2 linked regions of the Metallumcola ferriviriculae genome follow. The protein of the gene in region 1 interacts with the protein of each later gene in a pairwise test. Links are inferred from orthologs where the notes say so. Each region holds a gene or a part of one and is shown on either strand. Other genes may lie near its edges.

The links.
Region 2: the proteins of tsaE (region 1) and rlmB interact in binary tests that used the Escherichia coli proteins (3 or more experiments, as listed by UniProt). The link is inferred for Metallumcola ferriviriculae from one-to-one orthologs.

What each region holds. Positions count from the first base shown.
Region 1 is NZ_CP121694.1:3,488,447-3,492,921, forward strand. Bases 1,074-4,068 are described here. They hold tsaE (tRNA (adenosine(37)-N6)-threonylcarbamoyltransferase complex ATPase subunit type 1 TsaE), read right to left. Parts: upstream 2,803-4,068; coding sequence 2,344-2,802; downstream 1,074-2,343. Other genes in these bases: tsaD (tRNA (adenosine(37)-N6)-threonylcarbamoyltransferase complex transferase subunit TsaD), read right to left, coding at 1,074-1,156; rimI (ribosomal protein S18-alanine N-acetyltransferase), read right to left, coding at 1,153-1,638; tsaB (tRNA (adenosine(37)-N6)-threonylcarbamoyltransferase complex dimerization subunit type 1 TsaB), read right to left, coding at 1,643-2,347; MFMK1_RS17255 (response regulator), read right to left, coding at 3,185-3,568; MFMK1_RS17260 (gamma-glutamyl-gamma-aminobutyrate hydrolase family protein), read right to left, coding at 3,683-4,068. Also shown: more of tsaD, read right to left, coding at 137-1,073; more of MFMK1_RS17260, read right to left, coding at 4,069-4,381. UniProt on the Escherichia coli protein: Required for the formation of a threonylcarbamoyl group on adenosine at position 37 (t(6)A37) in tRNAs that read codons beginning with adenine.
Region 2 is NZ_CP121694.1:133,892-137,533, reverse strand. The notes cover bases 1-2,902. They hold rlmB (23S rRNA (guanosine(2251)-2'-O)-methyltransferase RlmB), read left to right. Parts: upstream 1-1,036; coding sequence 1,037-1,768; downstream 1,769-2,902. Other genes in these bases: sigH (RNA polymerase sporulation sigma factor SigH), read left to right, coding at 2,456-2,902; MFMK1_RS00730 (NYN domain-containing protein), read left to right, coding at 1,777-2,286; thyX (FAD-dependent thymidylate synthase), read left to right, coding at 347-1,024; MFMK1_RS00745 (Mini-ribonuclease 3), read left to right, coding at 1-343. Also shown: more of sigH, read left to right, coding at 2,903-3,103. UniProt on the Escherichia coli protein: Specifically methylates the ribose of guanosine 2251 in 23S rRNA.

The sequences.
Region 1 (4,475 bases):
TTCTTTTTCACAAGCGCACAAGCTCAATTAAAAAATTTTCTGTCCGGCAGCACCCGTCGTTTTTTGATAACTATAAAATTGCTCCCAAAGTTTATTTTATTAAGTCAATGCTACGTTTTCTTTTTGCACAAAAAAACTACAGGTAGTTTAAAGGTAAGTTGGGTACTGCATTTAGATCCAGTCCCGCGTCCTGCCCACCTTTAAGGGCATGATAACCGGCACATGCAATCATGGCTCCATTATCAGTGCAAAGTATTGGGGAGGGATTAAATATTTCGGCGCCCTCTACTACAGCTCTTTTTCTTAGGGCGCTGGTCAAACTACCGTTTGCAGCCACCCCGCCGACAACTGCCAATTGGTTAAGTCCGGTATCCTTTAAAGCAGCAAATGCTTTTCCCACCAGCACATCAATCACCGCCTGTTGGAAAGATGCTGCCACGTCCTCTTGAATCACTTCTTCGCCTTTTTGCCCAGCCCGGTTAATATAATTAAGCACAGCAGACTTAAGTCCGCTGAAACTAAAATCTAAACTACCGCCTTCCAGCCATGCGCGTGGAAATTGAATAGCACCGGCGTTACCCTCTCTCGCTATTCTTTCTATTTCCGGTCCCCCGGGATAGGATAACCCAAGAGCCCTGGCAACCTTATCAAAGGCTTCACCTGCCGCATCATCTCTCGTCTGACCTAAAAGCCGCATCCTTCCGTACCCTTCAAGAACTAATAAGCTGGTATGTCCCCCGGAAACCACAAGACAGAGCAAGGGTAACTTTATCCCCTTATTTTCTAAGAACACTGCATAAATATGACCCATTAAGTGATGGATCCCCAGCAAGGGTTTTTTGAGACTATATGCTATTGCCTTGGCTGTAGACACTCCTACCAGCAGGGCGCCCACCAAACCCGGGCCCTGAGTAACAGCCACAGCATTAATATCTTCCCATGATAAAGCCGCTTCTGTCAACGCTTGCTCCACAACAACAGCTATATTTTCTACATGCTTACGCGAAGCAATTTCCGGCACGACACCGCCATATCGCTTGTGGGTTTTAATCTGTGATGAAATAATATTAGCGAGGATTTCTTCCCCCCCCGCAACCACTGCTACCGAAGTTTCATCACAGCTTGTTTCTATGCCCAGTACCTTTTCACCACTCATCCTTTCACCTCGTCATCGATGCCTTCAATATCCATCAATAAATGTTTCCACATAATTATGGCATCTTCGTTATTGTCAGTATAATAGCCTTTTCTGACTCCTGCTTCGGCAAAACCCATCCCTTTATACAACTCCCGGGCAGTAAGGTTGGATGGACGCACCTCTAATGTCATCTTATCTGCTCCGTGCAGAAGTGTCTGCTGCATTAGAAACAATAACATTCGTTTGCCAAAGTCCAAACCGCGAAATTCCCGAGCTACCGCTATGTTAGTAATATGCGCCTCATCTAAAATCAACCACATACCGGCGTAACCAGCCACCTTTTTTTCAAGCAGGCAGACATAATAATGGGCGAATCTATTATGGCGGATTTCCCCCTCAAAAGCTCTTTTTGACCACGGAGTAGGAAAAGAATGCTTTTCTATTTCCAGAACCTGAGGCAAATGCCTGAGCTCCATGGGTGCAAAAGCGGGTTCCTTCACTAGTCTAGACCTCCTTGCCAGTGCCATGTTTAGACTCCCAACTCACCTCTGCTTCGGAGCGGCGAATATAGAATGGTGCTAGATTATAAATATCGTCCACCTCACCGCGTTGTAACCGCTGCCAAGCCAATTGAGCAACCTGGGCCGCACGGGGCCAGCGGTTTCCCTGGGCCGCCTTCCTTAAAAAAGGTTCTTTAAATACTTCAGGATAGGCATCCACTGCATCGCCCAAAATGGTAACCGGTTGATCATATTTAGCAAGCTGCTCCATTAGTTCACTTGGTGCCACGGCCATATAGTCCGTCAAACGACACAGTTCATTATCCTGGGTATTGTAAACAGCGGTATAGACCTCACTTTTACGAGCATCCAACAATGGACATATTAGACCCTGTGCTCCCGAAACATTCATGGCCAAGCCATCAAGAGTAGACACCCCGATAGCAGGCTTGTTTAGTGCTATACACATCCCTTTCACCGTAGCCAATCCTATACGTAAACCGGTAAAAGAACCCGGTCCGATGGCCAAGGCAAATGCTGCTACTTCTTCAATGTCCTTGGCGACAAACCGTAATAAACTATCTACCAACGGCATTAATGATTGAGAGTGGTTCTTTGAAGTATTGGTAAAAAACTCTCCTATCAGCTTGCCTTTATCAATAACCGCGACACTGGCTACTGCGGTAGCTGTTTCTAAAGCAAGAATCACGTCCAATTCTCCTCCAATTCCTTTAGCAATTTAGTATACGCTGAGCCGTATGGAATTATTTCCACAGCCCGGCCATCTTCCACGCGGCTTATCTTAATCGCCAAGCGTTCTTGGGGCAGTAATCCGGCAATGTTATCCGGCCACTCCACCACTGTCACACAGTCTCCCGGAAGATATTCCTCCAAGCCTGCATCAAAACCCTCCTGGGCATTGTTGAGACGATAAGCATCGATGTGGGCTATATCATACCTGCCATTATATATATTCAATAAAGAAAAAGTGGGGCTGGTTACCGGTTCCCCAACCCCTAAAGCCGCTGCAATGCCTTTTGTAAGTGTGGTCTTACCAGCTCCTAAATCCCCACTGAGTACCAATACGTTACCAGGCCCAATCAATTCACCAATACTATTTCCTAATTTTAGAGTATCTTCTTCCTTGGCTAGAAATAAGTACATCCGCTAATCCTCCATTACTCCAATACTTAAAAGAAATTATCTAGTATTATAACCTGAAACCCAGCTGAACAATCAAAAGGTATCCAGTGCCGCTAAGACAACAACTTTTACCTATCCCTAATTTGTTTACGAGCTTCCCGCACGCCATTTGCCTCATCCCTTAATAATGCCGCCGGCTGGAATGGGGCATTATCCCCAGCTAAATAGTTTTTCTGTATAACCTGGGAAAATCCTGCAATGTACCATTGCAGGATTGCACCCTCCCAATTCCCCTTGTTGGTGCCACTAAGCTAATACTATCAAACAAAAAACAATAGCTGAAGTTAGCTATCGCTTTAATATTTATCCGATTTTAACAAAAGATTTACCTATCTTGTCTAAACTAGGCAAGAGATTGCTTTCTGATATGGATGAATTCTCGTAATTTTTGGCGGACAACGTCAATATCAAAAGGTTTAAACCAGATGTCTGTGGCACCTATTGCTTCAGCTTTGTCCAGTTTATCTTGCGCCGAATAGGCAGTCATTAAAATTACGGGTATTTGTGGGTGTTTTTCGTTAATCCATTCTAATGCCTGTACTCCATCCATGATCGGCATACGGATATCCATCACTACAACCAAAGGAAGCTGTTCTTTTATTTGATTAATTGCTTCGAGACCGTTTCCTGCAGTGCGCACGTCCATTCCCTCTTCCTGACACAGCAGACTCAGCAGGGTACGTACCCCTACCTGGTCGTCAACCACCAAAGCTACCGCTTTACTCATAAGTTTGCCTCCCATCCTACAACACCTAATTCTACAGAGCGGAACAAAAACCTGCCATAATTTACAAAATTTCTTAGTTTAACCCTAAATTAATTGTGTAATATTGAAATTGTTTCATTTATAGCACGCTTCAACAAAAGCCGCAAACAACCTCCGGGAGTTTTCGTCATTTTGCCACATACATTCAGGATGCCATTGAACTCCTACAACGAAGGTGTTTTTTTCAGATTCAATGGCCTCAACAATGCCGTCACCCGCCTGGGCACAAATGGTAAATTGGGGCGCAATCTTCCTCACCGCTTGATGATGAAAGCTGTTTACCCTTATTTTGTCTGCGAGGATTATATCCTTTAGGATAGTATCAGGACTAATCGTTACAGCATGACTGGGGAAATGACGTGCTGCGCGCTGACTATGCTGGATCGCATCACTATATTGACTGTATATGTCTTGAAATATGTTGCCGCCGGCTGCAATGTTTAACACCTGTATTCCCCGGCACACAGCTAATAGCGGCTTATCGAGCAGTAAGAATTCCTTCGTCAAGCTTATCTCAAAACTATCACGTCGGGGCGTCATTTCACCCATTCCGGGCAGCGGCTCTTCGCCGAAAAAGACAGGGTCTACATCAACTCCGCCGGAGAGTAGTAAACCGTCAAGCAAATGGACAAAGGAATTAACCGACTTTCCCGCTGATGGCAGGAGCAGCGGCGTCCCACCTGCATGCTCCACAGCCAAGACATAATGGTAACTTAGGTAGTATCTCCCGAGTTCATCCTCTTCACTGCACGTAATACCTATTATTGGCTTCATGGCTACACCCCCTGCTCTCAATATATTCAGCGAAAGTAAATTAAGCATAAAAATAACTTGACAAAATGGTGCCTGGCACCATTTTGTCAAGTTA
Region 2 (3,642 bases), 3.4 Mb from region 1 along the record:
CGTTTATGAAATATATGTCCGGCGTAAAATAGTTCTGCAAAAACCTGCACGTATAAATGCCCTGCACAAACGAGTAGTGGGTCTGGTAAATGCATCTGCCCAGGCAGAACTGTTTCATTTTTTAGTAGACCGTCTTACGCCGGATGAGAGAGCCGTTGCCCGAAGAGGCAGAAATGTGAAAACAGGTAGTGTTCCCAAGTATACCGATGTTGCCACATACCGCCACAGTACGGGTTTAGAGTGTCTGATTGGTTTTCTTCATCTTTGCGGCGAGGAGAAGCGGGTGGAGGAGTTGTTATCATTTTTAGAAGAGCTGGATACAAACAGGAAGAATGGGGGCTAGAATATGAAAGTATCGCTATTAAGCTACACCGACCAACCCGAAAAGAAGGTAGCTGCTGCAGCTAGATTATGCTACTCTCCAATAGGGGCTGATAAATTATTAGAAGATATGGATGATGGGCGAACCCAGGAGTTTTTGAGCAAATTGATATCCATGGGCCATTTATCCCCTCTGGAGCACATTTCATTTACTTTTGCCATCGAAGGTGTAAGCAGGGTACTCAGTCATCAAATGGTCAGACATCGTATTGCCTCATATTCTCAGAAGTCCCAACGCTATGTTAGTGAGCAAGATTTTCAATACATAGTTCCCCCTGCGATTAAAGAAAATGAACAGGCGCTGGTATTATATCGTGAACAAATGAGTGTTATTGCTGATGCTTATGCGGAGTTAGCGAAAATTGTTGCAAAAGAAGACGCGAGGTATATTCTGCCGTCTGCTTGTGAAACTAAATTTGTAGCCACTTTTAATGCGCGCAGTCTGCTTAATTTCTTTCAACACCGCTGTTGCCGCAGAGCGCAGTGGGAAATACGGCAATTGGCAGACGAAATGTTGAGTCAAGTCCGTCAGGTTGCCCCGGTAATTTTTCAAAAGGCAGGGGCCGCATGTGTCTCTCAGGGAGTTTGCTATGAAGGTGCTATGTCCTGCGGCAGGATAAAAAATGTAGTTACACGAGGTTAGGTGGGATGTATCTTGGATCAAATCGAAGGACGCAATCCGGTGGTAGAAGCATTAAAGGCCAACCGGGAAATGGAAAAGCTTTGCATTGCTAAAGGGAGTAAAGGGCAGGTCATATCAGAAATAGCTGAATTGTGCGCCCGGGCGAGTATTCCCGTTAAATGGCTGGATAAAAAGGAAATTCAGCAATTAGCGGTTACCGGGGGTCATCAAGGTATCATTGCTTTTGCCAAACCCGTAGCATATGCAGCTATTGAGGAGGTAATGGGGTCAATTAATGCTGAGGAAGACCCCATTTTTTTGTTATTGGACCACCTGCAGGATCCACAAAATTTTGGCGCGATTTTACGTACGGCAGAGGCCGCGGGAGTTAAGGCGTTAATTATTCCCAATCGCCGTGCCGTGGGCATGACACCCGCGGTATTAAAGGTAGCTGCTGGTGCTGTTGAGCACGTTCCGGTGGTTGCTGTAACCAATTTAGCCCGTACTATAGACCAGCTTAAAGACCAAGGATTCTGGGTGATGGGTGCACAAGCGGGTGCGGCACAGAGTATCTATCAGACAGACATGCGCATGCCGTTGGTGCTGGCAATAGGCAGCGAAGGTAAGGGACTCAGTCGTTTGGTTAAGGAAAAGTGTGATTTTTTGGTGAGTATCCCACTGATGGGTAAGTTAAATTCTTTAAACGCTGCCAGCGCGGCTGCAGTGGTAATTTTTGAGGCATTACGCCAGCGATTGGACGGATAGGTGATGTAATGGAAGACATTTTAATCGTAGATGGCTACAATGTTATCAGCGCCTGGCCGGAATTAATTGCGCTCAAGAATACCAGTTATGCCCACGCCAGGGACAAATTGCTGCAAATACTCAGTGACTATCGGGGATTTACCGGTATAGAAATTGTGGTGGTTTTTGACGCGCACTTGGTAAAGGGTGGTATCCAACGCGGGGAAACACTGGCGGGAATCCAAGTTATTTTCAGTGGTGAAGGGGAAACTGCTGATATGATTATTGAAAAACTGGTTGATCAATTACCCGGGGAAATGGCTATTGCGGTGGCAACATCGGATTGGGCGGAACAAAGGCTGGTTATGCAGCGTGGGGCAATGCGGTTATCTGCTCGTGACTTACTGCGGAAAGTAACTCATGCAAAACAGAACAGCCAAAAGTATTTCATTAATAAAAAAAACGATAAAGCTGCGTTGGACTTGAGATTAGCTGAAAATGTGAGGAAAACACTGGAAAAATGGCGGCGAGGCAAATAGGGATGAGGATATTCCAGATTTGGCGCAGCCTGTAAACTTAGCTTGATTTAGAGGGATATTTTATGTATAATTACTTATGTGCTGGACAACCTAGCATTTTTGTTATGCTCCATTTGATTAAAAAGGCATTTTATATGCCTTCTGAAAATTAAAAAATGGAGGCGATGTCATGAGCATTAACGCCCCGAAAGAAACGTACCAAACTTATGAAGTAATGGTTGACGAAGACATTGTAACCTTAGCTAAGGACGGGGATGATGTAGCTCAAGAATACCTAATCAATAAGTACAAGAATTTTGTCCGCGCAAAGGCAAGGTCTTACTTTCTTATCGGCGCGGACCGGGAAGACATTATCCAGGAAGGCATGATTGGCTTATATAAAGCTATACGTGATTTCCGCTGTGATAAGTTATCTTCCTTCAGAGCTTTTGCTGAACTTTGTATTACCCGGCAGATTATTACTGCCATCAAAACAGCTACACGCCAAAAGCATATTCCGCTTAATTCCTATGTATCCCTAAATAAACCCATCTATGATGAAGATTCTGACCGCACCTTGCTGGATGTGATTTCGGGCTCTAAAATTACGGATCCTGAAGAATTGATAGTCAGCCGTGAAGAGTTTGATGACATCGAAGAAAAGATGGGAGAAATTTTAAGTTCATTGGAATGGAAAGTTCTTATGGCATATTTGGAAGGCAAGTCTTATCAGGAAATTGCCATGGAATTAAAAAGACATGTCAAGTCCATTGATAATGCCTTGCAACGGGTTAAACGCAAGTTAGAAAGATATCTGGAAAAGCGAGATAGCAATTAATAAGGGCCTGTTCGGGATGTTTTTTTAAACTACCATAATTTTTCAGCAGTAATATGTTGACGGCCTATTTTTAAAATGCTATAATACTCCTTGTCGCCGTCGAGCCGACGTAGCTCAATTGGTAGAGCAGCTGACTTGTAATCAGCAGGTTGCGGGTTCGAGTCCCATCGTCGGCTCCACACTTTAATACACATGGAGAGGTTCCCGAGTTGGCCAAAGGGGGCAGACTGTAAATCTGCTGGCTCAGCCTTCACTGGTTCGAATCCAGTCCTCTCCACCAAAATTGAATGATACCGAGAGGTGGACAGATTCCACCTCTCACTTATCCTAATGCGGGGTGGAGCAGTTGGCAGCTCGTCGGGCTCATAACCCGGAGGTCATAGGTTCGAATCCTATCCCCGCAACCATTTTTTTAGGCCCATATAGCTCAGGAGGTAGAGCGTCGCCTTGGTAAGGCGGAGGTCTCCGGTTCAACCCCGGATATGGGCTCCAGAAAAAACATTAGTATTCCAGGCCTTGCGGGGTTTGGAATTTTTTCG